Regions from separate parts of the Streptomyces sp. R-07 genome, predicted to be linked through region 1. Evidence: riboswitches for the same ligand, from Rfam matches in the RefSeq annotation. Region 1 holds a riboswitch; the other holds the start of a gene.

Region 1 (15,060 bases):
CACCGCCACCGCGGGCGACCGGCTGGTCAGCATCGGCACGGTGCTGAACCAGCTGCGCGACGAATTTCCCGAAGTGACGATCTCCAAGATCCGGTTCCTGGAGGCCGAGGGGCTGGTAGAGCCCCGTCGGACGGCCTCCGGATACCGGAAGTTCAGCCCGCAGGACGTGGAGCGGCTCGCCCGCATCCTGCGGATGCAGCGGGACCACTACCTTCCGCTGAAGGTCATCCGCGAACACCTCGACGCCCTGGCCAGGGGTGAGCAGATCAAGCTCCCGGCGCCCGGACGCCGGAAGGACCTGCTCGAAGGGCCCTGGGAGCAGGACGAGGCGGAGGCGCCGACCGCGGCGCGGCTCGGACGGGCCGAGCTGATCGCCGCCGCGGAGGTGACCGAGGCCGAGCTCGTCGAGTGGGAGTCGTACGGCCTGATCGCCGAGCGGGAGGGCGGCGGCTACGACCCCGAGACCGTCACCGTCGCCAGACTTGTCGCGGATCTGGGGAGATTCGGTCTGGAACCCCGGCACCTGCGGGCCGTCAAGGCGGCCGCCGACCGGGAGGCCGGGCTGATCGAGCAGGTGGTCGCGCCGCTGCGCCGGCACCGTAACCCGCAGACCAGAGCCCATGCGGAGGCCACCGCGCAGGAGCTCGCCGCACAGTCGGTGCGGCTGCACGCGGCCCTCGTCCAGACGGCTCTGGGGATCCATCTCCAGTGAGCCGATAAGCGGCCAGGGAGGGGCCCGACTATCCAAACCGGTCGGGCACGTCCTAGGGTTGCTGTGTGAACGAGCTCGACGTTGTGGGTGTCCGGGTGGAAATGCCCTCCAACCAGCCGATCGTGCTCCTGCGTGAAGTGGGAGGCGATCGGTACCTCCCCATCTGGATCGGACCGGGGGAGGCGACCGCGATCGCCTTCGCCCAGCAGGGGATGGCCCCTCCGCGGCCGCTGACGCACGACCTGTTCAAGGACGTGCTGGAGGCCGTGGGGCAGGAGCTCACCGAGGTCCGCATCACGGATCTTCGTGACGGGGTCTTCTACGCCGAGCTGGTCTTCGCCAGCGGCGTCGAGGTGAGCGCGCGGCCGTCGGACGCGATAGCGCTGGCCCTGCGGACCGGGACGCCGATCTTCGGCAGCGACGGTGTGCTGGACGACGCCGGCATCGCGATTCCGGACGAGCAGGAGGACGAGGTGGAGAAGTTCCGCGAGTTCCTCGACCAGATCTCACCGGAGGACTTCGGGACCAACAGCCAGTGAGGCGGAGCGGTGCGGCCGGAGGCCGTTCGCGGGGTGCCGTCAGAGCATTCGAGTAGCCTTTCCCCGGAGAGAGACACGCGAAACCACTCTCAGGGTGATTATCACTCGGCGTGCCGAGTGTGGCGATCGTTGACGCACCCCTGGTGACTGCCTACCTTCGTGTGGGCAGGTCAAGGACGGAGGGTCGGCGTGATGAGCAGCGCGGACGGTACGGCGGGAAGCTCGCTCGGGCGCGTGTCCGGGGAGAACGGTCCGTATCCGCTTCACGGCAGTGTGGGCGACTTCGGGACGGACACCGGTGCCGCCGACGCGGTGATCGGCTACCGCGGACCGACGGCCTGTGCGGCCGCCGGAATCACCTATCGACAGCTGGACTACTGGGCACGCACCGGGCTCGTGGAGCCGAGCGTGCGGCCCGCGTACGGGTCGGGGACGCAGCGGCTGTACAGCTTCCGCGACGTCGTCGTGCTGAAGATCGTCAAGCGGTTCCTCGACACCGGGGTCGCCCTCCAGAACATCCGGGCCGCGGTGCAGCACCTGCGCGCCCGGGGCTTCCGGGACCTGGAGCGGATGACGCTCATGAGCGACGGGGCCACGGTGTACGAGTGCTCCTCGCCCGACGAGGTCGTCGACCTCCTCCAGGGCGGGCAGGGCGTCTTCGGCATCGCCGTCGGAGTGGTCTGGCGTGACGTCGAGGCCGCGCTCTCGCAGCTCCACGGGGAGCGCGTCGACACCGGCGAGACGCTGGTCCGGCACAACCCGGGCGACGAGCTGGCGCGGCGGCGGCGCGACAAGGCGGTCTGAGGGCGTCCGCCGGGGTTCGCCCGGGATTCCCGGGCGTTCCGCGGGGGCGTTGTCGGTGGCGTAGGGCAGCATCGGAAACGTGAGAGCCGCGCCCACGATCCTGCATCTCGACATGGATGCCTTCTTCGCCGCCGCCGAGCAGGCGTCGAAGCCCAGCCTGCGCGGGAAACCCGTGGTCGTCGGCGGTCTCGGGCCGCGCGGCGTGGTCGCGACCGCCTCCTACGAGGCCCGCCGCTTCGGGGTGCACTCGGCCATGCCGATGGGCCAGGCGCGGCGGCTCGCGCCGAACGCGGCCTATCTCGTGCCCCGCTTCGCCTTCTACCGCTCGATCAGCGATCAGGTCATGGAGCTGCTCCGGCGGCTCTCCCCTCTCGTGGAGCCCCTCAGCCTCGACGAGGCCTTCGTGGACCTCGAGGCCGGCGGTGTCGCCGACGACGGCGCGAGCGCGCGGGCCGCGGGGGAGCGGCTGCGGGTCGACATCCTCGCGACGACCGGGCTCACCGGGTCCGTCGGGCTCGCCGGGTCCAAGATGATCGCGAAGATCGCCTCCGAGGAGGCCAAGCCCGACGGCCTGGTCCTCATCGAGCCCGGGACCGAGCGGGAGCTGCTCGGGCCGCGCTCCGTACGGATCCTGCCCGGGGTCGGGCCGGCCACCGGGGAGCACCTGCGGCGCGCCGGGATGACCACCGTCTCCGACCTCGCGGAGGCGGGCGAGGACGAGCTCGTACGGCTCCTGGGGCGGGCGCACGGGGCGTCCCTGTACCGGATGGCCCAGGGGTACGACGACCGGCCCGTGGTGGCCGAGCGGGACGCCAAGTCCGTGTCGGTCGAGGACACCTTCGACGTCGACCTGCACGACCGGGTACGGATCCGGTTCGAGGTCGAACGGCTCGCTGAGCGGTGCGTGGGGCGGCTGCGGGCCTCGGGGCACTCGGGGCGGACCATCGTCCTCAAGGTGCGCCGGTACGACTTCTCGACGCTCACCCGGTCCGAGACGCTGCGGGGGCCGACGGACGACCCGGGCGTCGTACGGGAGGCCGCAGGGCGGCTCCTGGAGGCCGTGGACACGACCGGGGGCGTGCGGCTGCTGGGGGTGGGCGTGAGCGGGCTCGCGGACTACACGCAGGAGGATCTGTTCGCTCAGGCGGTGGCCGACGCCGATGCCGTCGCGGAGGCCGTTACGGAGGCGGGGGCCTCGGCCGCGGTCGAGGAGGTCGTCGAGGCCGAGGACCACGCTCCCGTGGAGCGGCACTGGTCGCCCGGGAACGACGTACGGCACGCGGTGTACGGGGCCGGGTGGGTCCAGGGGAGCGGGGTCGGGCGGGTCACGGTGCGGTTCGAGGAGCCGTGGTCCGGGCCCGGGCGGGTGCGGACGTTCTCCGTGGACGACCCGGAGCTGGAGCCGTCGGAGCCGTTGCCGCTGGTGCGGAGGGACGCGGCGGCGTGACCCGCACCGCCCGTGCGGCCGCGTGCACGGTGGTGCGGGCCTTTTTCCGTCGCCGCTTCGTCCTGTGGGGCTCTCAGGCGCCGTCCTGGCCTGCCAGGCGGCCGAAGTTCTTGTCCGGGGTGTCCGTGGGCGGGGGCGGGAGGGCGAGGCTGTAGTGGCGGTAGAGCTGGAGTTCCTGTTCGGGGGAGAGATGGCGGCCCACGCCGAAGTCGGGGGCGTCCTTGATCAGGGCCCGCTCGTACGGGATGTGGAGGCCGTCGTCGAGCAGGTCGCTCGGCTCCAGGGGGACGAAGGCGTCCCGGCTGAACAGGCCCGTGCGGACCGCGGCCCACTCGGGGATGCCGGTCGCGTCGTCCAGGTACACCTCGTCCACGGTTCCGATCTTGTGGCCGTTCCGGTCGAACGCCTTGCGGCCGATCAGGCTGCGCGGATCGATATCGGTCTGCACGGTCCCTCCAACTGGTCGCAACTGCTCTACACCCCTACGAAAGTGCACAACTGGGATGTCGGCCACTTGAGCGATGGGAGCCGCAACCTCGCTGGTAGGCTGGTTGTGGCTGTCGACCCCGTGCGGGAGAGTCCCCCGGAGAAATCTTCCGGTGGGCGCCGAAGGAGCAAATCCTCCCCGGAATCTCTCAGGCCCCTGTACCGCGCGGACGAGGTCACTCTGGAAAGCAGAGCGGGATGCCTGACGGCATTCCGCTCTCACCGACGGTGAAAGTCGGCGTGCCGCGAGGCGTGCCGGTGAAACTCTCAGGTTGAGATGACAGAGGGGGAGGCCGTCCGGGTACCCGCGCCGTGGTGCCCCTCGCAGGTCGTGACGACCAGGAGGCCTCCGTACATGACCGCCAACCGCACTCCGCTCTCCGAGCTCGAACAGGGCATCCCGTTCGAGCAGCGGCACATCGGGCCCGACGCCGAGGCCCGGGCCAAGATGCTCGCCCAGGTCGGTTACGGCTCGCTCGACGAGCTCACGGCCGCCGCGGTGCCGGACGTGATCAAGAACGCCGAAGCGCTGGGCCTGCCGGCCGCGCGCACCGAGGCCGAGGTCCTCGCCGAGCTGCGCACGCTCGCCGACCGCAACCAGGTCCTCGCCCCGATGATCGGTCTCGGCTACTACGGGACCTTCACCCCGCCGGTCATTCTCCGGAACGTCATGGAGAACCCGGCCTGGTACACGGCCTACACGCCCTACCAGCCCGAGATCTCGCAGGGCCGGCTGGAGGCGCTGCTCAACTTCCAGACCATGGTCGCCGACCTGACCGGTCTGCCCACCTCCGGCGCCTCCCTCCTCGACGAGGGCACCGCCGCCGCCGAGGCCATGGCGCTGTCCCGCCGTGTCGGCAAGGTCAAGAACGGTGTCTTCCTCGTCGACGCCGACGCCCTGCCGCAGACCGTCGCCGTCATCGAGACCCGCGCCGAGCCGACCGGTGTCGAGGTCGTCGTCGCCGACCTGAGCGAGGGCATCCCCGCCGAGATCGCCGAGCGCGGCGTCTTCGGTGTCCTGCTCCAGTACCCGGGTGCCTCCGGTGCCGTCCGCGACATCAAGCCGCTGATCGACGCCGCGCACGAGCTCGGCGCGATCGTCACCGTCGCCGCCGACCTCCTCGCGCTGACGCTCCTCACCTCGCCCGGCGAGCTCGGGGCCGACATCGCCGTCGGCACCACGCAGCGTTTCGGCGTCCCCATGGGCTTCGGTGGTCCGCACGCCGGCTACATGGCCGTGCAGGACAAGCACGCCCGCTCCCTGCCCGGCCGCCTGGTGGGCGTGTCCGTCGACGCCGACGGCAACCGCGCCTACCGCCTGGCCCTGCAGACCCGCGAGCAGCACATCCGCCGCGAGAAGGCCACCAGCAACATCTGCACGGCCCAGGTGCTGCTCGCCGTCATGGCCGGCATGTACGCCGTCTACCACGGTCCCGACGGCCTGAAGCAGATCGCCCAGCGCACCCACCGGTACGCCACCCTCCTCGCCGCGGGTCTCACCGCCGGCGGCGTCGACGTCGTGCACGGCTCGTACTTCGACACCCTCGCCGTCCGCGTGCCCGGCAAGGCGGACGAGGTCGTCGCCGCCGCCCGTGCGGCCGGTGTGAACCTCTACCGCGCCGACGCCGACCTGGTGTACGTCTCCTGCGACGAGACCACCGGCCGGGCGCAGCTCGCCGCCGTCTGGGGTGCCTTCGGGGTCACGGCCGACATCGAGGCCCTCGACGCCGCCGCCGAGGACACGCTCCCCGAGGGTCTGCTGCGCTCCGACGCGTACCTGACCCACCCGGTCTTCCACGCGCACCGCTCCGAGACCTCGATGCTGCGCTACCTGCGCAAGCTCGCGGACCGCGACTACGCGCTCGACCGCGGCATGATCCCGCTCGGCTCCTGCACCATGAAGCTGAACGCGACCACCGAGATGGAGCCGGTGACCTGGCCCGAGTTCGGCCAGATCCACCCCTTCGCGCCGATCGAGCAGGCGCAGGGCTACGTCACGCTCATCACCGAGCTGGAGGAGCGCCTCGCCGAGGTCACCGGCTACGACAAGGTGTCGATCCAGCCCAACGCCGGTTCGCAGGGCGAGCTGGCCGGTCTGCTGGCCGTCCGCGCCTACCACCGTGCCAACGGCGACCTCCAGCGCACGGTCTGCCTCATCCCGTCCTCCGCGCACGGCACCAACGCCGCCTCCGCGGTGATGGCCGGCATGAAGGTCGTCGTCGTCAAGACCGCCGACGACGGCGAGGTCGACGTCGAGGACCTGCGGGCCAAGATCGCCCAGTACCGCGACGAGCTGTCCGTGCTGATGATCACCTACCCGTCCACGCACGGTGTGTTCGAGGAGCACGTCGCCGACATCTGCGCCGAGGTCCACGAGGCCGGCGGCCAGGTCTACGTCGACGGCGCCAACCTCAACGCGCTGGTCGGTCTGGCCAAGCCGGGCAAGTTCGGCGGCGACGTCTCGCACCTGAACCTGCACAAGACCTTCTGCATCCCGCACGGCGGCGGCGGCCCCGGCGTCGGCCCGGTCGGCGTCCGCTCCCACCTCGCCCCGTACCTGCCGAACCACCCGCTCCAGCCCACCGCGGGCCCGGAGACCGGCGTCGGCCCGATCTCGGCCGCCCCGTGGGGCTCCGCGGGCATCCTGCCGATCTCCTGGTCGTACGTGCGCCTCATGGGCGGCGAGGGCCTCAAGCGCGCCACCCAGGTCGCGGTGCTCGCGGCGAACTACATCGCCAAGCGCCTGGAGCCGCACTTCCCGGTGCTCTACACCGGCCCGGCCGGTCTGGTCGCCCACGAGTGCATCGTGGACCTGCGCCCGCTGTCCAAGGCGACGGGGGTCACGGTCGACGACATCGCGAAGCGCCTCATCGACTACGGCTTCCACGCGCCGACGATGTCCTTCCCGGTGGCCGGCACGCTGATGATCGAGCCGACCGAGTCCGAGGACCTGACCGAGCTCGACCGCTTCTGCGACACGATGATCGCGATCCGTGCCGAGATCGAGAAGGTCGCCTCGGGCCAGTGGCCCGCGGACGACAACCCGCTGCACAACGCCCCGCACACCGCGGCCGCGCTGGGCGGCGAGTGGAAGCACGCGTACACCCGCGACGAGGCGGTCTTCCCGGCCGGTGTCTCGGCCGCGGACAAGTACTGGCCGCCGGTGCGCCGCATCGACGGCGCCTTCGGCGACCGGAACCTGGTCTGCTCCTGCCCGCCGATGGACGAGTACGACAACTGAGCACGAGCCGAGGGCCGGTTCGGAGGTTCTCCTCCGGGCCGGCCCTCGGCGTTTCCCTCGTACGGTGTCCTCCCGCGCCCTTTCAGGCGGCGGTCGTCACCTGTCCCGCCGTCAGCGGCCGGTGAGGGGCGATGATCTGCCCGTCCGGCAGCAGTTCACCGGTGTCCTCGAAGAGCAGGACGCCGTTGCACAGCAGGCTCCAGCCCTGCTCCGGGTGGTGTGCCATCGGTCGGGCCGCCTCCCGGTCGGCGGAGTCGGCGGTGGGACAGGCAGGCTGGTGCTGGCACATGGGTGGGTTCTTTCGCTGCGTCGTGGTGGATGTCCTGCGGCTCTGCGCCTTCATGGCCGCCCCCGTCGGTCGGTTCGGTTCCGGTCCCAGTCTTGCCCCACGGACGGTCTTCCGCAGGTATTTCGCGTCAGCTCGTCCTTTCCTGGGAAGACGCATCACCCGCAGGGGCGGTTCAGGTCAACTGCACCGTCTCTTCGGGTGGTTCGGGGTGGTCCCAGCGGGCTAGTCCGTATGGGAGGGGCGTTCGGACGGCGCGTTCGGGCGCGCGGCCAGGACAGGAGTGCGCCCCGTGGCCCGGCCGGGTCACGGGGCGGGGACGCGCGTGCGGTGGATCAGGCGGGCGCCGGGGAGCCCAGGAGGGGCGGCGGCGCGAGACGCGTGCTGAGGACGGGCAGGAGATCGGAGACCTGGTAGGGCCGGTGGGCGGCGATCCCCGGGGGCGCGGGGGCCAGGGGCACCATCAGGTCGGCCGAGGCCGGGGCGACGGCGGTGCCGTCCGGCTCCGGGCCGGCGTGCAGCCAGAGGGTCAGCATGTAGAGCTCCGGTACGGAGAGCAGCCGCGGCTCGTACGTGACGGGCAGGGCCTCGGCCTGGAGCAGGGCCCGTTCCGTGGCGGAGACGTACGGGCCCTCGAAGAAGTGGGAGAAGGCCCAGCCGTCCGGGGTGAGCATGGTCTCCGCGGCGGCGATCGCCCGGTCCCCGTTCCGGATGAGGAAACGCCAGCCGGCGAGCCGGGTGTGGGGGGCGAGCCCCGGTGCTCCGGTGACGCCGAGGACGTACACGGGGAGGGGGTGTTCGGGGCTCAGCGGTCCCTGTGCGGCCCGCAGTGCGGGAGTTCGCGGCTCGCGGACGGCGGTCGGTGAGCCGAGGGCCGCGAGGACACTGCGGAGGGCCGGCGCAGGGGCCGGGGAGGGTCGGAGCATGGTGGGTCGCCTCTCGCTCAGGAGACACGGTGATGCGTGGGCAGGTACGACGGCGCTGTCGGCGGCGGGGCCAGAGAGGGGCCATGAGGCCATGACCGGGCGCCAACACTCTGCCTCGTCCGCGGAGTTTATACGACACGTGTTCACACAGTGTTTCCGCTAGACCCTGCGGATATTCCTGACAAGGCGTCATCAGGCCGTAATCGCAGGGAGTTGAAGCGGAATCACGAGGACGATACCGCTCCCACCTGCGTATTCCTCGCGAAGGCGGACGGCTGAATTCCTACCCCGGATCACAGGACAATACGACATTGGTATATGTCGAGTGTTCCTTGCCTTCGGGATGTGCCGGTGGAGCGCTCCGTCCAGCCTATCCTCCGAGAGGCCGGTTCCGCAGGCGTTGTGGATCAGCGGGGTGGGCATCATCGTCCGTGACGCGCGGCCGTCCTGGCGGCCGTCCACTCGTGGAGGGACGCTTCGATGGGGGAGAAGGTCGTGGCCGACGGGTTCGGCCCGTCCGACCGGCAGCAGTACCGGAGAAAGCTCCAGCAGTGTCTGGCGGGGCTCGCGCGACTCCTCGCGGAGAAGAGGTTCGACCGGCCGCGCAATCTCATGGGCGTGGAGATCGAACTCAATCTCGCCGGCGCCGACGGGCTGCCCAGGATGCTGAACGGCCCGGTTCTCGAAAAGATCGCCAGCACCGATTTCCAGACGGAACTCGGAATGTTCAACCTCGAAGTGAACATCGCGCCCCACCAGCTCGACGGACGCGTATTCGACCGGCTCGCGGAAGAGATCGGAACCGGCATCGGATATGCCGACCGCAAGGCCGCGGAACTCGACGCGGGCGTCGTCATGATCGGGATACTTCCCACGCTCGCCCAGCACGACCTGGTCCCCGAGAACCTCTCGGACAACGACCGTTACACGCTTCTCAACGACCAGATCCTCGCCGCCCGCGGCGAGGACTTCACCCTCGACATCCACGGCGTCGAACGCCTCCTGTGCACCTCGGAGTCGATCGTGCCCGAGGCGGCCTGCACCTCGGTGCAGCTGCACCTCCAGGTGACACCGGCCCGGTTCGCCGCCGTGTGGAACGCGGCGCAGGCCGTGTCCGGCGTCCAGATCGCGCTCGGCGCCAACGCGCCCTTCGTCTTCGGCCGCGAGCTGTGGCGCGAGTCCCGGCCGCCGCTGTTCATGCAGGCCACCGACACCCGGCCGCCCGAGCTGCAGTCCCAGGGCGTACGGCCGCGCACCTGGTTCGGTGAGCGGTGGGTGGACTCGGTGTACGACCTCTTCGAGGAGAACGTCCGCTACTTCCCCGCCCTGCTGCCGCTCTGCGACGAGGAGGACCCGCTTCTCGTCCTCGACCGGGGCGGGGTGCCGCGCCTCCAGGAGCTGGTCCTGCACAACGGCACCGTCTACCGCTGGAACAGGCCGGTGTACGGCTGGGTCGACGGGGTCCCGCACCTGCGCGTCGAGAACCGGGTGCTGCCGGCCGGGCCGACCGTCACCGACGTGATCGCGAACGCGGCCTTCTATTACGGGCTCGTACGCTCGCTCGCCGACGACCCCCGGCCGGTCTGGAAGCGGATGGCCTTCCAGGACGCCGAGGCCAACTTCGACACCGCCTGCCGTCACGGCATCGAGGCGGAGCTGCGCTGGCCCCGCGCGGGACGCGCCGGCGGCATCGCGACCCTGCCGGCCGTACGCCTCGTCCTCGACGAGCTGCTGCCGCTCGCCGCGGCGGGGCTCGACGCCTGGCACATCGAGCCGGCCGACCGCGACTTCTACCTCGGGGTGATCGAGCAGCGCTGTCTGCGGCGGGTGAACGGAGCCTCCTGGCAGGCCGACACCTTCCACCGGGCCCTGGACTCCGGCCTCGACAGGGAGGCCGCCCTCGCGGCGACCACCCGGCGGTACCGGACGCTCATGCTCGCGGGCGAGCCGGTGCACACCTGGCCCGTGGGGATCGACTGACCCCGTCCCGATCGCTCCCCGAGGTCTCCCGGCGGAGCATGGGTGATCATGTCAAGGTGGTCCCGGCCGGCCGGGACCACCGGACGGCGTGAGCCCGCGAGGGGGAAGTGGAGACAGGTGTGGTGTCGGAGCAACGACTGAGGGACGCGTCCCTGCCCCCCGACGGCCTGCCGCGCGGTGTCCTGCGCTCCGAGACGCTCATCGTGCTCGCGCTCTCGCTCGGGGCGAGCGCGGTCGCGTCGCTCATCAGCTTCATCGGCTCGCTGACCAGGCCGGGAGCGCTCAAGGAACAGGCGGCGACGCTCAACGCCTCGCACGCTCCCGGGCGGCCCTGGCTCGACCTGTCCTGGCAGCTCTTCGGCATCGCCACGGCGCTCGTGCCGGTGGTGCTCGTCGCCCATCTGCTGCTGCGGGAGGGCGCGGGGCTGCGGGCCATCGGCTTCGACCGGACCCGGCCGTGGTCGGACCTCGGGCGCGGGGTGCTGGTCGCGGCGGGGATCGGGAGCGCCGGCCTCGCCTTCTACCTCGGGGCGCGGGCCTCCGGGTTCAACCTGACGGTGGTGCCCGAGTCGCTGCCCGACGTGTGGTGGAAATACCCGGTGCTCATCCTCTCGGCGGTGCAGAACGCCGTCCTGGAGGAGGTCATCGTCGTCGGCTATCTGCTGCGCAGACTCGGCCAGTTGGGGTGGTCGCCGATGGCCGCGCTGGTGGCGAGCGCGGTGCTGCGCGGCTCGTACCACCTCTACCAGGGGGTCGGCGGCTTCATCGGCAACATGGTGATGGGCGTGGTCTTCGTGCTGCTGTACCGCCGCTGGGGGCGGGTCGGGCCGCTGGTCGTGGCACACGCGCTGCTCGACATCGTGGCCTTCGTCGGGTACGGGCTGCTGGCGGGCAAGGTGGGCTGGCTGCCCACCGTGTGACGGGACGCCGACGAGGGGGCGTGCGGCTTGAGCCGTACGCCCCCTCTCGTGCGTCAGGCGCGCAGGTCGCCCTCGATGACCGTGACGGCCTGGCCGTTCAGGAGGGTGCGGTCGCCGCGCAGGCGGGTGCGGACGAGGCCCGTGCGGGCGCCGCCCTGGAAGCCGGTGAGCTCCTCGCGGCCGAACCTGGCCGACCAGTACGGCGCGAGCGCGGTGTGGGCGCTGCCCGTCACCGGGTCCTCGTCGATCCCGACGGCCGGGAAGAAGCCGCGCGAGACGAAGTCGTATCCGCTGTCCGGGCGTTCGGCGGCGGCGGTCGCGATGATGCCGCGCGTGGAGAGGCTCTTCAGAGCGGCGAAGTCCGGGGCGAGGGAGCGGACGGTGGTCTCGTCGCGCAGCTCGACGACGAGGTCGCCGATGTGGTCGGCCGTGTCGTGGACGGCGACGATCTCGGCGCCGAGCGCCTTCTCCAGGCCCTCGGGAACGGGGAGCGGGGTGAGGGAGGAGGTCGGGAAGTCCATCGTGATCGTGCCGTCGCCCTCGGCGGTGGTGATCAGGACGCCGCAGCGAGCCGTGAAGCGGACCGTGCCGCTCGCGGTGCCGGTGGTGTGCAGGACGTGCGCCGTGGCCAGGGTGGCGTGGCCGCACATGTCCACCTCAGTGGTGGGGGTGAACCAGCGCAGGGCCCAGTCCGCCTCGCCGCCTGCGGGCAGCGGGTGGGCGAAGGCCGTCTCGGAGAGGTTGACCTCCGCGGCGACCTTCTGGAGCCAGGCGTCTTCGGGGAAGGAGTCGAGGAGCAGGACTCCGGCCGGGTTGCCGGAGAAGGGCTGGTCGGTGAAGGCGTCGACGATTCGGATGCGCATGCCACCGACCGTACCGGGGACGGAAAACCGCGGACCAAGGCCAATCGCGGAGAACTGGACCGGTCCGTCCGCGCGTCGTCCTGGGAAGGACGTGGGGGCGAGGGGTCCGGGGGGCTTCGATGATGTTCGGGTACGGGGACGAGTGGTGGATGCTGCTGTTCTACCCGGTGCTGCTGTGGGTGCCGTTCGGGCCCTTCCTCATGGGCGCGACGGGGGTGTGGTGCGCACGGCGGCCCGGACCGTGGCCGTGGCTCTGGACGGTGCTGCTGCCGCTGGTGCCGGTGGGGGTCTCGGCGACCGCCATGCTCCTGCCGCGGGGCCGGCCGACCCAGACCGACGACCTCGTCGGATACCTCCTCGTGTACGTCCTCGGCATCACGGTGCTGCCGTGGCTGCTGGGGTACGGGATCACTCGGGTCGTCCGGGTCGTACGGGATCGGCGTGGTGGGAACAGCGGTCGCGGCGGCGGGCCGGACGGGGTCACAGAGGCGCCAGGACCATGAGGATCTCGTCGCGGTCGTCGTCGGCGGCCAGGCGGAGGGCTCCGGGCCAGCGGCCGATCTCCCGCCAGCCCAGCCTGCCGTAGAACTCTTCGAGCCCGACGCCGCCCCGTGCCGCGAGGCGCAGCTGCTCCAGGCCCATCTCCTCGCGGGCGATCGCGCGGGCGTGCCGCACCAGGCCCGCGCCGATGCCCTGGCCGCGTACGCCGAGGCGGGTCTGGACGTGGTGCAGGGTGCCCCAGTGCGCGATCAGCGCAAAGGTGTCGCGGCGGAGGCACAGCCAGCCCGCGAGGGCGCCGTCGACCGTCGCGACGACGAGACGGCTGCTCGCCGGGTCGAGTCCCGCGACGATGCGGTCGACCGCGGCGGTGACCTCGGCCGGGTCGACCGGCGGGAAGGGGAAGCCGGCCGCGCCGCCCGCGTCGCTCACCTCGGTCCAGCAGTCGACGAGGGCCGGTACGAGACCGTCGGGCAGCGCCCCGGGGGCGGTGAACTGGGTGAAGAGCGGGGTGCCGTCCTTGGTGATCATGGCAGGAGTGTCGCAAACGGTGCTGGTGCCGGTTCGCTCGGGGCGAGCTCCAGGGAGAGCTGGGCGCCCAGTTCCTCGAAGCCCAGCGCGGCGGCGACCCGCCGGGAGGCCGGGGGACGTGCGCGCCACTGCGGAAGGAGACCGGCGGCGAGTGCGTGGGCGACCGCCGCCGAGGCAGCCGCCCGAGCGAGCCCGCGGCCGCGTGCCCCCGGGGCCGTCAGCACGCTGAGGTGGGCGGTGCGGCCGGGCCAGGCCTCGTATCCGGCGGCGGCGGCCACCCGGCCCTGCTCGTGGACCACGAACGCGGGTGAGGTGATGTCGTCCAGGGCGGCCTCGGCGGAGTCGTCCCGGCCGGCGCTCTCCTCCAGGACGCGCAGCGCCGGATGGCCGCCCGGCAGTCGGTCCACCGGCGACAGGGCGGCGGCCGGGCGGAACCCTTCCGGGGACACGTACGACAGGGCGGCAGGGCCGAGCACCCCGGTCACGGGCAGCGCCGCGCGGACGGAGTCGGCATCCACCAGGGCCGTCACGGGCAGGCCCGCCAGGGCGGCCCGCACGGTCGCTGCGGCCCTCTCGTCCGGCGCTGTCACGAGCGCCGATCCGCCGAGTGCGACCACCCCGACCCAGCCGGGCGGGCACAGCCCCGATTCCGGGGACACGATCACGTTCACGCCGCCCGCGGGCGGGAACGACCGTGGTGCGTGGGCCAGTTCCTCCCACAGGCTCCGGGCTTCGAGGAGGAGCGGATGCGTCTGCATGGCGGCGATCCTGCCATGCGGAGCCTTCTCAGCCGCGCTCGCGGAGGTACGCCTCCAGCTCCGCCGCACCGGTCAGCATCGCGCGCCCACGGGCCGACAGCCGACCGTGCCAGTCGGTCAGCGCGGCTTCCAGCGGCTCCAGGCCTCCGGCCGCCCGCACGTGGGCGACCAGCGGGGCGATCCGGTCCAGCGGATATCCGCCCCGCCTGAGTTGGTGGGCCAGCCGGGCGTCCCGTACGGCGGCCTCGTCGTAGACCCGGTACCCGGTCCGAGGGTCGCGCCGCGGACGGACGAGACCGGCCCGCTCCCACTTCCGCAGCGTCGCGGGACGGATGCCGAGCTTCTCGGCCAGCGGCCCGATGAAGGTGCCGCCGGGGTCGGGCCGCGAGCCCGGGGCGGGAGCCGAGGCGGGATCCAGGTCGCGGAGGGCGCTCTCCACGGCCCGGAGGGTCCGCCGGTCGTCGAGGAGCTGGGCGTGGCTCTCGTCGATCAGGCGGAACCCCTCGTCGAGCGCGCCCTCGTTCACGGCCCGCAGGATCGCCGTCGCCGTCGGGTGGCCGTGGCCGGGCAGCAGGGCGAGGAACGCGCGCAGTGCCGCCGCGTGCAGCGGGGTGTAGGTGCGGTAGCCGTGGGCCGAGCGATCGGCGGCGGGGAGGATGCCGGCCTCTTCGTAGTTCCTGATCGCCTGCGTGGAGAGATCGTGCCGACGGGCCAGATCGATCGGCCTCAGCCGCACACCGCTTTGAAGGTTCTTCCCCATGAGACCGACGATATCCCGGCTGCCACTGGGGGAGTTCGCGGCCACGGCAGAGAAAAGTCTCCACCGAAGGTTCAACGATAGCGTTGAAGGCATGGCGACTGACATCAAGGACACCGCCCATGCCGTCGACGCTGCCGCCGTCATGAGGCTGCTCCCGGCCCGGCCCCGGCTGCTCGCCCTCGGCGAGCCCACCCACGGCGAGGACACTCTGCTCGAACTGCGCAACGAGCTCTTCCGGCAGCTCGTCGAGCAGGAGGGCTACCGGACGATCGCGCTCGAGACCGACTGCCTGAAGGGCCTGGCCGTGGA
Region 2 (15,060 bases), 4.6 Mb from region 1:
GACGTCGTCCTGGACCAGGCGCTCGGCGAGGGCGCGGGCGCCGTCCAGGGTGCGCTGCTGGCGCTCCTTGAACTCCTCCGAGGCCGCGATCTTGAAGGAGACGGCCTTGGCCGCGATCACGTGCTCCAGCGGGCCGCCCTGGAAACCGGGGAAGACCGAGGAGTTCAGCTTCTTCGCGAACTCCTTCTTCGCCAGGATGATGCCGCCGCGGGGGCCGCCGAGCGTCTTGTGCGTGGTGGAGGTCACCACGTCCGCGTACTCGACCGGGTTCGGGTGCAGACCGGCGGCGACCAGGCCCGCGAAGTGGGCCATGTCGACCCACAGGTAGGCCTCGACCTCGTCGGCGATCCGGCGGAACTCCGCGAAGTCCAGCTGGCGCGGGTAGGCGGACCAGCCCGCGATGATCACCTTGGGGCGGTGCTCCTTGGCGAGGCGCTCGACCTCGGCCATGTCGACCAGACCGGCCTCGTCCACGTGGTACGCGACCACGTTGAACTGCTTGCCGGAGAAGTTCAGGCGCATGCCGTGGGTGAGGTGGCCGCCGTGCGCCAGGTCCAGACCCAGGATCGTGTCGCCGGGCTGGGCGATCGCGAAGAGGGCGGCCTGGTTCGCGGAGGCGCCGGAGTGCGGCTGGACGTTGGCGTACTCGGCGCCGAACAGGTCCTTGATCCGGTCGATCGCGATCTGCTCGGCCACGTCGACGTGCTCGCAGCCGCCGTAGTAGCGGCGGCCGGGGTAGCCCTCGGCGTACTTGTTGGTGAGGACGGAGCCCTGGGCCTCCATGACCGCGACCGGAGCGAAGTTCTCCGAGGCGATCATCTCGAGGGTGGACTGCTGACGGTGGAGCTCGGCGTCGACGGCGGCGGCGACGTCGGGGTCCAGCTCGTGGAGGGGAGTGTTCAGAAGCGACATGAATCGATCCCTAGGGGGTCTCGGGCCCGGTCTCAGTTCCCGGCGGAGAACGCGGCGTACTCGTCGACGGTGAGCAGGTCGTCCGGCTCACCCGCGACGCGCACCTTGAACAGCCAGCCACCCTCGAACGGAGCCGTGTTCACCAGGGACGGGTCGTCCACCACGTCCTGGTTGGCCTCGACGACCTCGCCCGTGACGGGGGAGTAGAGGTCGCTCACCGACTTCGTCGACTCCAGCTCGCCGCAGGTCTCGCCCGCGGTGACGGTGTCGCCGACCTCGGGGAGCTGGGCGAAGACGACGTCACCGAGCGCGTTGGCCGCGAACTCCGTGATGCCGACGGTCGAGACGCCGTCCACGGCGTCCGACAGCCACTCGTGCTCCTTGGTGTAGCGCAGCTGCTGGGGGTTGCTCATGACCTGATTCTCCTGGATCGGGGGAGTACTGATGAACGTGGGTCTTGCGGGGTGAGACGCGAGGTGAGACGACTGCGTCACTTCTGGCGCTTGTAGAACGGCAGGGCGACGACCTCGTAGGGCTCGTGGGTGCCGCGGATGTCCACACCTACACCCTGGGTGCCGGGCGCGGCGTGCGCCGCGTCCACGTACGCCATCGCGATCGGCTTTCCGAGGGTCGGGGACGGGGCGCCGGAGGTGACCTCGCCGATGACCTCGCCGTCCTTGACGACCTGGAAGCCGGCGCGCGGGACCCGGCGGCCCTCGGCGACCAGGCCGACGAGCTTGCGCGGCGGGGCGGTCTCGGCGCGCTCGGCGGCCTTCTCCAGCGCCTCGCGGCCGACGAAGCGGCCCTCGTTGCTCGTCTTCTCGAACTTCACGACCCGGCCCAGGCCCGCGTCGAAGGGGGTGAGGGCGGTGGTCAGCTCGTGGCCGTACAGCGGCATGCCCGCCTCCAGGCGGAGCGTGTCACGGCAGGACAGGCCGCAGGGGATCAGGCCGACGCCCTCGCCCGCCTCGGTCAGCGCCCGCCAGACGCCCTCGGCGTGCTCGGGCTTCAGGAACAGCTCGAAGCCGTCCTCGCCGGTGTAGCCGGTGCGGGCGATCAGCGCCGGCACGCCCGCGACCGTGCCGGGCAGGCCGGCGTAGTACTTCAGGCCGTCCAGGTCGGCGTCGGTGATCGACTTCAGGATGCCGGGGGACTCCGGGCCCTGGACCGCGATCAGGGCGTACGCGTCACGGTCGTCGCGCACCTCGGCGTCGAAGCCCTCGGAGCGGGCGACGAGCGCGTCCAGGACGATCTGGGCGTTGGAGGCGTTGGCGACGACCATGTACTCCGTCTCGCCGAGGCGGTAGACGATCAGGTCGTCGAGGATGCCGCCGTCCTCCTGGCAGATCATCGTGTAGCGGGCGCGGCCGTTGCCCACGGTCGAGATGTTGCCGACCAGGGCGTGGTCGAGGAGCTCCACGGCCTGCGGGCCGGTGACCGTGATCTCGCCCATGTGCGAGAGGTCGAAGAGACCGGCGCGGGTGCGGACGGCGTTGTGCTCGTCGCGCTCGCTGCCGTACCGCAGCGGCATGTCCCAGCCGGCGAAGTCGGTCATGGTCGCGCCCAGCGAACGATGCAGGGCATCGAGGGCGGTCAGGCGGGGGGCAGTGCTCATGGGGTGGCTCCCGGGTCCCAAGGGCGTGATCGGTGACGAAAACACATGACGGGCGAGGACGTCCTCCCCATCTGTCATGGAACCTGAGAGGTTCACCGAGAGCATCTCGTCACCGAGAGATCGGCTTGCACCTTGGGTGGGGACACGACACGGTGTCCCGCTTTTCAGATCTGCCTCATCCGCGCGGTACGGGGCCTGAGAGATTCAAGGGAGGGTCTTGCTCCTTCGGCGCCCGGACGCGCTCGGCGGTCCGGAACTCTCCCGCGCGGATTCGAGCGGCCGGTATGCGATTGTGCGGCGACTGTGCGCGCCTGGCGCGCACATCATCGCACGCGGTGTCGGCCGGGCAAATCACTTGTGCCGCATTACCGTTTCTTTACACTTCGTGGGCAAGGGTCTCCTCAGGTCTCCTGAGACCCGACAGGGGGAGAGCGATGAGGATCCAGCACACCGGCGCATACGCGACGAGTACCGGCATACCGACCCAGCGGGCCCGCGCCCGGAGCCGCCGCCGAGGCCGCCTCCTGCGGGACCTGCGCGAGCGCGGCGGCCGCGGCCCCCGCGCCCTCACCTTCGCCGCCGGCGACCTCGTCGTCGTCTCCGGGCTGCCCGGCAGCGGCAAGTCCACCCTCATGAAGCGCGCCGCCGAGGGCAGCGGCATCGACTCCCAGGACGCCCGCGAGCGCTGGGAGGCCCGCATGCCCCGCCTCCTGCCGTACGCCGTCTACCGCCCCCTCGTCCGGATCGCGCACTACGCGGGACTGCGCCGCGCCCTGCGCTCCGGCGCCAGCGTGATCGTCCACGACTGCGGCACCCAGTCCTGGGTGCGGGGCTGGCTCGCCCGCGAGGCGCGGCGGCGCGGCCGCGCCCTGCACCTGCTCCTCCTCGACGTCGCCCCGGACACCGCGAGGGCCGGCCAGCACGCCCGGGGCCGGGGCGTCTCCGCGTACGCCTTCGCACGGCACCGGCGGGCCGTCGGCCGGCTCCTGAGGGCCGCCGAGTCGGGCAGCCTGCCGCACGGCTGCGCCTCGGCGACCCTCCTCGACCGGGACGCGGCCGACTCCCTGCGGAGGATCGGCTTCCGCCAGGCGGCCTGAGGGACGGTTCCAGGAGGTGGGGGCGTCCCATACCCGTCCCGGGACGCCCGTACCCTTCCCTTTTGGCCACGGCGGCGCCGGGGCGGCGTTAGGGTGCTGCCGGGCGGCCGGTGCGGCAGGCCGTGCGAGAAGGGGAAACGGGACCGTGGACGTGACGTGGCCGGGCAACGAGCTCGAAGAGGTCCTCGCCGCCTCACTCGGCAACCCCGAGGCGGGCGGCCGGCTGGTCGAGGTGCTGGGCCGCAGCCCCGTCTGGGTGCCCCTGCCCAACGGCGGCGGCCCCGACAGCCCCGGCCTGGACCTCGCCACCCTGGAGATCGACGGCGCGGCGTACGTCCCCGTCTTCAGCTCCGAGCAGCAGTTCCTCGCCTGCGTCGGCGACCACATGTCCTTCACCGTCGCCCCCGCCCGTGACTTCGCCCGCGGCCTGCCCCCGCAGCTCGGCATCGCCGTGAACCCCGGCGGAACCGTCGGCGTCCCGCTGCCCCCGCCCGCCGTCGCCGAGCTCTGCCGCGCCGGCCGCACCCCGCTCGACGGCCCCGCCAGCGGCGGCCGCGTCCGGCTCTTCGAGCCCGACTGGCAGGACGACCCGGTCGACTTCCTCGCCGCCGCCTCCGCCGAGTTCGAGGCCACCGGAGTCGTCGCCACCGCCCGCCGCGCCCTCGCCAGCGTCGAGGGCACCGAACCGGCCCTCTTCATCGGCGTCCAGCTCTCCCACTGGGAGGGAGCCGACCGCACCGCGCCCCTGGACGCCCTCGGCCGCGCCCTCGGCCGGGTCGAGGTCGCCTGGCCGGTCAACCTGATCCTGCTCGACATGGCGCAGGACCCGGTCGGCGACTGGATGCTGGAGCGGGTACGCCCCTTCTACCAGCGCGCCGCCGTGTGACGGCCCCCTGTTTAAGCTGAACTGACTCGATCGCTGGACAGACGTACGTGGTGGACGGAAGAGGGGCGGGACCCAGGGTGAGCGCGTCAGGCACCGCTGCGACCGGAGGACGGGTCGAGCACATGCTGCGCCAGGTGGCACCCGGACGCTACGACGCGTACGAGCAGTTGCTGCACGCCCTCGCTGACGGCGAGCTCTGGATGCTGCTCTGGCAGGGCGCCCCCGGCTCGCCCGACGCCCAGTACGGGAACATGGAGGTCGACGGCTTCGGCTACGCGCCCTGCGTCACCTCCGCCCAGGAGCTCGCCGCCTCCGGCTGGAACCGCGCCCACGAGCTCGTCACCGGCCGCGAGATGGCCCGGGCCCTCTACCCCGACCGCTGGGGCGTCTGGCTCAATCCGCACGCCCCCGGCGGCGGCCTCGGCATCCCCTGGGCCGACCTGCGCCGGATCGCCACCGGTCTCGACCGGATGCCCGCCGGGCCGCTGCGCGTCACCGAGCCCGCCCTGGAGATCCCGCAGTTCTACGCCCTGCTCACGCAGAACGCGCACCGCACACCGGCCGTCCGGGCGCTGCGCCGCGGCTGGGTGCAGCCGGCGCTCGGCTCCCCGTACCTCGCCATCGGTCTCGACCTGTACGACACGTCCGCGGCGGCCGTCGACAACGTCCGCTCGATGATGCGGCAGTCGATCGGCGCCGTACCCGACGGGCTGCCCGTCTCGACGGTCGCGCTCTCCGACGCGTACGACCCGGTGGCCCTGTGGCTGCGGGCGAACGCGCGGCCCTTCTACGACCGCGAGGCGCACGCCGGACGCGGATCCGCCTCCGTACCGGGGTACGGATACCCCCCGGCGACTCCGTCCGGATACTGAGACGTCCCTCGTGTCCCAGTTGTCGGCAAAGGCCTCCGGAGTCCGCTCCGGAGGCCTTCGTTCACCCCAATTCGACACCTCACGACACCTGTTGAGCGACATGTCCGATTGCGCGGAAGAGGGACCCGGTTGGTCCGCTCAGGTGATCACGACGTCCGGATAACGGAAGTCGCAGCACCGCATCACGTTTGAGCAAACATTCACCTTCAGGTCTGGCGGGTGATCACAAGCGCATTGAAGACTCCCCGGAACACAGGACGTTCGACTCCTTTCGAGCCGATGTCCAGCAGGTTGTTCCACCGAGCCGCTACCCGCGGCGGGCAAGGGCCGGCTACCGGCGGCCGAGAGGGGTCCTCACCACGATGACGGCACCACTGCACGAGAAGAGTGCGGGCGAGGCGACCGCCACCGTCGACGGCGCGCCCGACGCTCCCGGCACTCCGGACAACTCCGGCGCCACCGGCAAGGCGATCGAGGGGCGCTCGCCCTGGAAGATCGCCTGGACCCGGCTCAAGCGCGACAAGCTGGCCCTCGCGGGCGCCTTCGTCGTCGTCTTCCTGATCCTCGTCGCGATCTTCGCGCCGGTCATCGTCGGCCTCCTCGGCCACCCGCCGGACGAGTTCCACGAGGACCAGATCGACCCGCTGTTCGGCACCCCGATCGGCTCCTGGGGCGGTGCGAACGGCGACTTCCTGTTCGGCGTCGAGCCCGTCAACGGCCGTGACGTCTTCAGCCGGATCGTCTACGGCGCCCGGATCTCGCTGCTCGTCGCCTTCCTGGCGGCGGTCTTCGCGGTCTTCCTCGGCACGATCCTCGGGATCATCGCGGGCTACTTCGGTGGCTGGATCGACGCGGCCCTCAGCCGGATCATGGACGTCATGCTGGCGTTCCCGCAGCTGCTCTTCACGATCGCCCTGGTCTCGGTGCTGCCGAACGAGTTCCTCGGCCTGGACGGATCGGGCGTGCGCATCGCCGCGCTGGTCGTGGTGATCGGCTTCTTCGGCTGGCCGTACGTCGGCCGCATCGTCCGGGGCCAGACGCTCTCGCTGCGCAACCGCGAGTACGTCGAGGCCGCCCAGAGCCTGGGCGCCGGCCGCCTCTACATCCTGCGCCGCGAGCTGCTGCCGAACCTGATCGCCCCGATCATGGTCTACGCGACTCTCATGATCCCCACCAACATCCTCACCGAAGCGGCGCTCAGCTTCCTCGGCGCGGGTGTGAAGCCTCCCACCGCTTCCTGGGGCCAGATGCTGTCGACGGCCATCACCACCTACGAGGCGGACCCCCTGTTCATGGTGATCCCCGGCCTCGCGATCTTCATCACCGTTCTGGCGTTCAACCTCTTCGGCGACGGCGTGCGTGACGCGCTCGACCCGAAGGGCTCCCGCTGACCGTTCGCCGACGACACGCAAGACCCGCCCCTGCCGCTGGCGACAGGAGGCCCACCCCAAATCGGCGGACCGCCGTAACGGCCGCCACTATCCCGGAGGTTGCTGGACCCATGCTGAAGAGCTCTCAGCGCAGAATCGCCGCGGGCGCGCTGCTTGCGGCGGCCACGATGGTCGCTGCCACCGCCTGTGGCGGCGGCAACGACAACGGTGGCGGCAAGGGCAACGCGGGCGCGGCCGGCTTCAACGCCGCCGTGAACAAGGTTGCCAACGCCTCCGACAAGAAGGGCGGCGAGCTGAAGTTCATCGGCTCGCAGGAGGCCGACTCGTGGGACCCGCAGCGCGGCTACTACGGCTTCGTGTGGGACTTCCAGCGCTACTACACGCGCCAGCTGGTCAGCTTCAAGTCCGAGCCGGGCGCCGCCTCCACCGAGCTGGTCCCCGACCTCGCCACGGACGCCGGCAAGGTCTCGGCCGACGGCCTCACCTACACGTTCACGCTGAAGGACGGCGTGAAGTGGGAGGACGGCAAGCCGATCACCTCCAAGGACATCAAGTACGGCATCGAGCGCATCTGGGCGCAGGACGTCATCTCCGGCGGCCCGATCTACCTCCAGCAGGTCCTCGACCCCAAGGGCGAGTACAAGGGCCCGTACAAGGACACCACGGCGGACAAGCTCGGTCTGAAGGCGATCGAGACCCCGGACGACAAGACCATCATCTTCAAGCTGCCGGTCGCCAACGGTGACTTCCTGCAGATGCTGGCCATGCCTGCCGCCTCCCCGGTCCGCCAGGACAAGGACACCAAGGCCAAGTACGGCCTGAACGTGTTCTCCTCCGGCCCGTACAAGTGGCAGTCGTACACGCCGAACAAGTCCATGAAGCTCGTCCGCAACACCAACTGGGACGCCAAGTCGGACAACATCCGCAAGGCGCTGCCGGACACCATCAGCGTCACGTTCACCACGAACGCCGACGACATGGACAACCGTCTGGTCGAGGGCGAGTACGACCTCGACATCAACGCGACCGGTGTCGGTGCCGCCGCCCGCCAGAAGGTGCTCCAGCAGCACAAGGGCAACGTCGACAACCCGCAGACGGGCTTCATCCGCTACGCGGTCTTCCCGCAGACGGTGATCCCCAACATCGAGTGCCGCAAGGCCATCATCTACGCGGCCGACTCGAAGTCCCTCCAGACCGCCCGTGGTGGCCCGCAGGCCGGTGGCGACATCGCCTCCAACATGCTGCCGCCGGCGATCAAGGGTGCCGACCCGAAGGCCGACCCGTACGGCAAGCTCGCCGGCGCCGCGGACCTGACCAAGGCCAAGGACGCGCTGAAGAAGTGCGGCAAGCCGAACGGCTTCAAGACCACGATCGCGGTCCGCAACAACAAGAAGATCGAGATCGCGACCGCCGAGTCCCTCCAGCAGTCGCTGAAGGCCGTCGGCATCGACGCCCAGATCGACCAGTTCGACGGCGCCCAGACCTCCGGCATCATCGGTTCGCCGAAGGTGGTCAAGGAGAAGGGCTACGGCATCATCATCATGGGCTGGGGCGCCGACTTCCCGACCGGTCAGGGCTTCCTCCAGCCGCTGGTCGACGGCCGCTTCATCCTGCAGAGCGGTAACAACAACTTCTCCGAGCTGAACGACAAGGCCGTCAACGGCCTGTTCGACCAGGCGCTGAAGGAGACCGACCCGGTCAAGGCCGGCGAGCTCTACAAGCAGATCAACACGAAGGTGTCGGAGGCCGCGGTCTACCTGCCCTTCACCCACGAGAAGAACATCATCTGGCGCAGCTCCCGGCTGACCAACGTCTACACGGCGGACGCCTACAACGGCCGCTACGACTACGCGTCGCTCGGCGTCGTCAAGTAATCCGACCCGCTACACCGGCGCACCACCCGCCGCCAGGTCCGAAGGGCAGGTGATGGCCGTTGGCGGTGGCCGGGGAACCCGATCGGGTTCCCCGGCCACCGGCCGGCCGACCGCATGCTTGCATACATAGTCCGACGGCTCTTCGCAGTCGTCGTGATGCTGCTCGTCGTCACTCTGGTGACGCTCAGCATCTTCTTCCTCATCCCCAAGATGACCGGCAGCGATCCTGCCGCGATGTTCGTCGGCAAGCAGGCGGATCCGGCTTCCATCGAGGCCATCCGGCAGAAGCTGGGCCTGGACGAGCCGATCCTGGTGCAGTTCTGGCACTTCGTCTCCGGCATCTTCGTCGGCCGGGACTACACCGGCGGCGGCGACACGATCCACTGTGCCGCGCCCTGCTTCGGCTACTCGTTCCGTACCGAGCAGGACGTCTGGACCATGCTGGTCGACGCCTTCCCGGTCACCCTGTCCATGGTCATCGGCGCCGCCGTGCTGTGGCTGGTCCTGGGCGTGTCCACGGGTGTGGTCTCCGCGCTCAAGCGGGGCACGATCATCGACCGCGCGGCGATGATCACCGCGCTCGCCGGTGTCTCGCTGCCCATCTTCTTCACCGCCATGCTGGCGATGCTCGTCTTCCGCACCCAGCTCAAGTGGGTCGACGCCTCGTACGTGCCGATCACCGAGTCCTTCGGCGGCTGGTTCGGCGGACTGCTCCTGCCCTGGGTCACCCTCGCCTTCCTGTACGCGGCGATGTACGCGCGGCTCACCCGCGCCACCATGCTGGAGGTCCTCGGCGAGGACTACATCCGCACCGCGCGGGCCAAGGGTCTGCCGGAGCCGGTCGTGCTCGGCAAGCACGCCATGCGCTCCACCATGACCCCCATCCTGACCATCTTCGGCATGGACCTCGGCGCCCTCATCGGCGGCGCGATCCTGACCGAGACCGCGTTCAGCCTCCACGGCCTCGGCGGCCTCGCCATCAAGGGCGTGAGCGAGCGTGACCTGCCACTGATCCTGGCCGTCACCCTCATCACCGCCGCCTGCGTCGTCATCGCGAACCTCGTGGTGGACCTGCTGTACGCGGTGATCGACCCCCGAGTGAGGCTCGCATGACGGACAAGCTGACGAAGACCGGCGCGGCGGTGGGAGAGCCCGTCGACACCGGGAAGTCCGCCCCCTCCGACGCCTTCCTCGACGTGCGCGACCTGAAGATCCACTTCCCGACCGACGACGGTCTGGTCAAGTCGGTCGACGGTCTCAGCTTCCAGCTGGAGAAGGGCAAGACCCTCGGCATCGTGGGCGAGTCCGGCTCCGGCAAGTCGGTCACCTCGCTCGGCATCATGGGCCTCCACACCGTCGGCCAGTACGGCCGGCAGAAGGCGAAGATCTCCGGCGAGATCTGGCTGAACGGCCGCGAGCTCCTCACGGCGGACCCCGACGAGGTCCGCCGGATGCGCGGCCGCGAGATGGCGATGATCTTCCAGGACCCGCTGTCCGCGATGCACCCGTACTACTCGGTCGGCAACCAGATCGTGGAGGCGTACCGCGTCCACAACGACGTCGACAAGAAGACGGCGAAGAAGCGGGCCATCGAACTCCTCGACCGGGTCGGCATCCCCGAGCCCGCCAAGCGGTTCGAGAACTACCCGCACGAGTTCTCCGGCGGCATGCGCCAGCGCGCGATGATCGCCATGGCGCTCGTCAACAACCCCGAACTGCTCATCGCCGACGAGCCCACCACGGCGCTCGACGTCACCGTGCAGGCGCAGATCCTCGATCTGATGCGGGACCTCCAGAAGGAGTTCGGCTCCGCGGTCGTCATCATCACCCACGACCTCGGCGTCGTCGCCGAGCTCGCCGACGACATCCTCGTCATGTACGGCGGACGCTGCGTCGAGCGCGGCCCGGCCGAGTCCGTCTTCTACGAGCCGCAGCACCCCTACACCTGGGGCCTGCTCGGCTCGATGCCGAGGATCGACCGCGAGCAGACCGAGCGGCTCATCCCGGTCAAGGGCAACCCGCCCAGCCTCATCAACGTCCCCAGCGGCTGCGCCTTCAACCCGCGCTGCCCGTACGCGGACGTCCCCAAGGGCGGCATCACGCGCACCCAGCGCCCGGAGCTGACGCTCGTCGGAGAGCGTCACCACTCCGCCTGCCACATGCCGCAGGAGGAGCGGACCCGCATCTGGAACGAAGAGATTGCGCCGAAACTGTGAGCGACAACATGGAACCTCTGCTCAAGGTCACCGGCCTGCAGAAGCACTTCCCCATCCGGAAGGGCCTGCTCCAGCGTCAGACCGGTGCGGTCAAGGCGGTCGACGGACTGGATTTCGAGGTCTACCCCGGTGAGACCCTCGGCGTCGTCGGCGAGTCCGGCTGCGGCAAGTCCACGATGGGCCGGCTGATCACGCGTCTGCTCGAACCCACCGGCGGCAAGATCGAGTTCCAGGGCACGGACATCTCGCACCTCGGCGTGTCGGGCATGCGCCCGCTGCGCCGGGACGTCCAGATGATCTTCCAGGACCCGTACGGCTCGCTGAACCCGCGCCACACGGTCGGCTCGATCGTCTCGGCCCCCTTCAAGCTCCAGGGCGTCGAGCCCGAGGGCGGCGTGAAGAAGGAGGTCCAGCGGCTGCTGGGCCTGGTCGGCCTGAACCCCGAGCACTACAACCGCTACCCGCACGAGTTCTCCGGCGGCCAGCGCCAGCGCATCGGCATCGCCCGCGCCCTGGCCCTCAAGCCGAAGCTCGTCGTCGCGGACGAGCCGGTCTCGGCCCTGGACGTCTCCATCCAGGCGCAGGTGGTCAACCTCCTGGACGACCTCCAGGACGAGCTCGGCCTCACCTACGTGTTCATCGCGCACGACCTCTCGGTCGTCCGGCACGTCTCGGACCGCATCGCGGTGATGTACCTCGGCAAGATCGTCGAGCTGGCGGACCGCAAGTCCCTGTACGAGAACCCGATGCACCCGTACACCCGGGCCCTGATGTCCGCGGTGCCGGTCCCCGACCCGCGCCGCCGGGGAGTCAAGAGCGAGCGCATCCTGCTCAAGGGCGACGTCCCGTCCCCGATCGCCCCGCCGCCGGGCTGCCGCTTCCACACCCGCTGCTGGAAGGCCACGGACGTCTGCCGCACCCAGGAGCCGCCGCTCCTGGAGCTCCGCCCGGGCCAGCGCGTGGCCTGCCACCACCCGGAGAACGCGGACGGCGTGACGGTCCCGGAGGCCCGCCAGTCGGTGGACGTCACGATCACGAAGAAGCCGGATCCGTCGGAGCCGGAGCCGGAGCCGGAGCCGGAGCCGGTGGCGAAGACCGAGGCACCGGAGACCGAGGCCGAGGCTGACGTGAAGGCCGGCGTGAAGGGCGAGGCCGAGGCTGAAGCGAAGGCCGAGGCGACGGCTGACGTGAAGGCCGACGTGAAGGCCGACGCGGAGGACGACGCGTCCGGGGAGTGAGCCCCGGGGGTGACCCCGAGGGGGCCCTCGAGAGAGACCCCGAGGGAGACCGGGAGGCCCCTGTCGCCGCACGGCGACAGGGGCCTCCCCGCGTCCGGGGGCGGGCGGGACAACCGGGACAATGGGGCCGTGCTCCACGAATTGTTCACCCCCTCCGTCCAACACGCCCTCGATCTCGTCGGCATCTTCGTCTTCGCCATCTCCGGCGCCCTCCTCGCCGTCCGCAAGAACTTCGACGTCTTCGGCATCGCCGTCCTCGCCGAGGTCACCGCCCTCGGCGGAGGTCTCTTCCGCGACCTGATCATCGGCGCCGTGCCCCCCGCCGCCTTCACGGATCTCGGCTACTTCCTGATGCCACTGATCGCGACGGCCCTCGTCTTCTTCCTCCACCCGCAGGTCGAGCGCACCCAGACCGCCGTCAACGTGTTCGACGCGGCCGGCCTGGGGCTCTTCTGCGTGACGGGGACGACGAAGGCGTACGACTACGGCCTCGGCCTCACCTCCTCCGCAGTGCTCGGTCTCGCGACGGCCGTCGGCGGCGGTGTGCTGCGGGACGTGCTCGCCAACGAGGTGCCGTCGCTGCTGCGCTGGGACCGGGACCTGTACGCCGTCCCGGCGATCGTGGGCGCGACGATGGTCGTGCTGTGCATCCGGTTCGACATGCTCAACGCGTTCACGAGCGGCGCCGCCGTCCTCACGGCCTTCGCGCTCCGGCTCCTCGCGATGCGCTACCACTGGCGCGCGCCCCGCGCCTGGAACCGCCGCTCCTCCGCCCGCGAGGAGCCCGAAAAAGCTACCGCTCAGTAGCTACCCTGCGGTACCGTCGGAAACATGAGCACGAGCACCGAGACCAGCGTCGCGCCCCACGAGTTCGACCGCGACACCGCCGTCGCCCTCCGGGAGCCCGGTGTCTACGACGCCGACCTCTCCGCCGGCTGGACGATCATCCACGCCGTCAACGGCGGCTACCTCCTCGCCCTGCTCGGCCGCGCCCTCGGCGACCACCTCCCGCACCCGGATCCGTTCACGATCTCGGCGCACTACCTCACGCCCTCCGTGCCGGGCCCCGCAGTGATCCGGACGGAGACCGTCCGCACCGGCCGGACCCTCTCCACCGGTCAGGCCTCGCTCTTCCAGTACGCCGAGGACGGCACCGAGGTCGAGCGCATCCGCGTCCTCGCCTCGTACGGAGACCTCGACGCCCTCCCCGACGACGTCCGCACCTCCGCGACGCCCCCGGCGATGGCCCCGATCGAGAACTGCTTCAGCGCCGCCGACAACCCGGCCCCGAGGATCCCCGGCTCCTCCGCGATCGCCGACCGGCTCGACCTCCGGCTCGACCCGGCCTGCGTGGGCTGGGCGATCGGCGCCCCCTCCGGCAAGGGCGAGATGCGCGCCTGGTTCGGTCTGGCCGACGGCCGCGAGCCCGACGCCCTGTCCCTGCTCCTCGCGGTCGACGCCCTGCCGCCGACCTCCTTCGAGCTGGGCCTGAAGGGCTGGACCCCGACCGTGGAGCTCACCACCCACGTCCGCTGCCGCCCGGCCCCGGGCCCGCTGCGGATCTCGATCACCACCCGGAACCTGGCCGGCGGCTTCCTGGAGGAGGACGCCGAGGTCTGGGACAGCGCGGACCGCCTGGTAGCCCAGTCCCGCCAACTGGCCCGCGCCCCACGCCCCTGACCCCGCGGGTGCGGGCCCCGTGTGGGCCCGCGCCCTGCCCGTGTGGGCAATCGTCCCTCCCCCAGGCTTCGTCCGGGGGACCCCCAGGGGCGATGGGGGTCCCGCCTGCTCGAGCGAAGCCGAGAGCTTGGGGGAGGGTGGGCCCACGGGACGGCGCCCCCAGCGGCGCCTCGGCGTTCCGCGCCTGGACCCGCACCACGCGCGCGCCGCACAAAGGGGTGCGGGTCAGGGCGCGGAAGCCTCTGGCGCCGACAAGGGCGCCGTCCGTGGTGCCCACCCGTTCCGCCCCAGCGGAACGACTGCCCACAACGGCGAGGCGGAGGCGCGGCCCACGACGAGCGCCGGCGAGCGCGTCGCCCGCGACGGGCGGAGGCTCAAGCCCCCGCGGCCGAGAACCGCCCCGGTCCGCGGCGTATAAGGGCCGGGCGCCGGGCCCGCGTACCCGGGCTCGTAGAATCGACCCACCATGGCTTACCTCGACCACGCCGCGACCACGCCCATGCTGCCCGAGGCGATCGAGGCGATGACCGCCCACCTCGCCGTCACGGGCAACGCCTCCTCCCTGCACGCCGCCGGACGGCGGGCCCGGCGGACCGTCGAGGAGGGGCGCGAGACGCTCGCCGCCTCGCTCGGCGCGCGGCCGAGCGAGGTCGTCTTCACCTCCGGCGGCACGGAGGCCGACAACCTCGCCGTGAAGGGCCTGTACTGGGCCCGGCGCGACGCCGACCCCCGCCGCACCCGCGTCCTGGCCAGCCCGGTCGAGCACCACGCCGTCCTCGACGCCGTGGACTGGCTCGCCACGCACGAGGGCGCCACCGTCGAGTACCTGCCCGTCGACCGCCACGGCCGCGTCCACCCCGAGGCCCTGCGCGAGGCGATCGCCCGCGACCCCGATTCCGTCGCCCTGGCCACCGTCATGTGGGCCAACAACGAGATCGGCACGATCATGCCGGTCCGTGAACTCGCCGACGTCGCCGCCGAGTTCGGCGTCCCCCTGCACGCCGACGCCGTCCAGGCCGTCGGCCAGGTCCCGGTCGACTTCGCCGCCTCCGGACTCGCCGCGATGACCGTCTCCGGCCACAAGATCGGCGGCCCCTACGGCATCGGCGCCCTGCTCCTGGGGCGCGAGCACACCCCCGTTCCCGTCCTGCACGGCGGCGGGCAGGAGCGGCACGTCCGCTCCGGCACCCTCGACGTGCCGGCCGTCGCCGCCTTCGCCGTCGCCGCCCGGCTGGCCACCGAAGGACGCGAGGAGTTCGCCCGCGAGGTCGGCGCCCTG

The links. A riboswitch is a leader RNA that binds a small molecule or an ion and turns the genes downstream of it on or off. The one in region 1 is predicted to bind glycine.
Region 2: linked by a shared signal. The riboswitch ahead of gcvT (glycine cleavage system aminomethyltransferase GcvT) and the one ahead of gcvP (aminomethyl-transferring glycine dehydrogenase) in region 1 are both predicted to bind glycine.

What each region holds. Positions count from the first base shown of each region.
Region 1 is NZ_CP183978.1:1,035,261-1,050,320, reverse strand. Features, by position in the region: gene ACN9M0_RS04855 (MerR family transcriptional regulator) at 1-712, shown strand, start outside; gene ACN9M0_RS04850 (bifunctional nuclease family protein) at 778-1,251, shown strand; gene ACN9M0_RS04845 (MerR family transcriptional regulator) at 1,444-2,055, shown strand; gene ACN9M0_RS04840 (DNA polymerase IV) at 2,135-3,502, shown strand; gene ACN9M0_RS04835 (PRC-barrel domain-containing protein) at 3,576-3,950, opposite strand; glycine riboswitch at 4,064-4,163, shown strand; gene gcvP (aminomethyl-transferring glycine dehydrogenase) at 4,344-7,229, shown strand; gene ACN9M0_RS04825 (DUF5999 family protein) at 7,312-7,518, opposite strand; gene ACN9M0_RS04820 (hypothetical protein) at 7,851-8,441, opposite strand; gene ACN9M0_RS04815 (glutamate--cysteine ligase) at 8,922-10,421, shown strand; gene ACN9M0_RS04810 (CPBP family intramembrane glutamic endopeptidase) at 10,559-11,341, shown strand; gene ACN9M0_RS04805 (PhzF family phenazine biosynthesis protein) at 11,395-12,204, opposite strand; gene ACN9M0_RS04800 (hypothetical protein) at 12,324-12,707, shown strand; gene ACN9M0_RS04795 (GNAT family N-acetyltransferase) at 12,685-13,233, opposite strand; gene ACN9M0_RS04790 (GNAT family N-acetyltransferase) at 13,230-13,991, opposite strand; gene ACN9M0_RS04785 (TioE family transcriptional regulator) at 14,020-14,751, opposite strand; gene ACN9M0_RS04780 (erythromycin esterase family protein) at 14,843-15,060, shown strand, end outside.
Region 2 is NZ_CP183978.1:5,607,412-5,622,471, forward strand. Features, by position in the region: gene glyA (serine hydroxymethyltransferase) at 1-912, opposite strand, end outside; gene gcvH (glycine cleavage system protein GcvH) at 945-1,325, opposite strand; gene gcvT (glycine cleavage system aminomethyltransferase GcvT) at 1,403-2,527, opposite strand; glycine riboswitch at 2,589-2,700, opposite strand; glycine riboswitch at 2,702-2,801, opposite strand; gene ACN9M0_RS25895 (AAA family ATPase) at 2,962-3,624, shown strand; gene ACN9M0_RS25900 (enhanced serine sensitivity protein SseB) at 3,770-4,510, shown strand; gene ACN9M0_RS25905 (enhanced serine sensitivity protein SseB C-terminal domain-containing protein) at 4,588-5,382, shown strand; gene ACN9M0_RS25910 (ABC transporter permease) at 5,745-6,773, shown strand; gene ACN9M0_RS25915 (ABC transporter substrate-binding protein) at 6,884-8,647, shown strand; gene ACN9M0_RS25920 (ABC transporter permease) at 8,762-9,760, shown strand; gene ACN9M0_RS25925 (ABC transporter ATP-binding protein) at 9,757-10,863, shown strand; gene ACN9M0_RS25930 (ABC transporter ATP-binding protein) at 10,872-12,101, shown strand; gene ACN9M0_RS25935 (trimeric intracellular cation channel family protein) at 12,231-12,908, shown strand; gene ACN9M0_RS25940 (thioesterase family protein) at 12,933-13,781, shown strand; gene ACN9M0_RS25945 (cysteine desulfurase family protein) at 14,248-15,060, shown strand, end outside.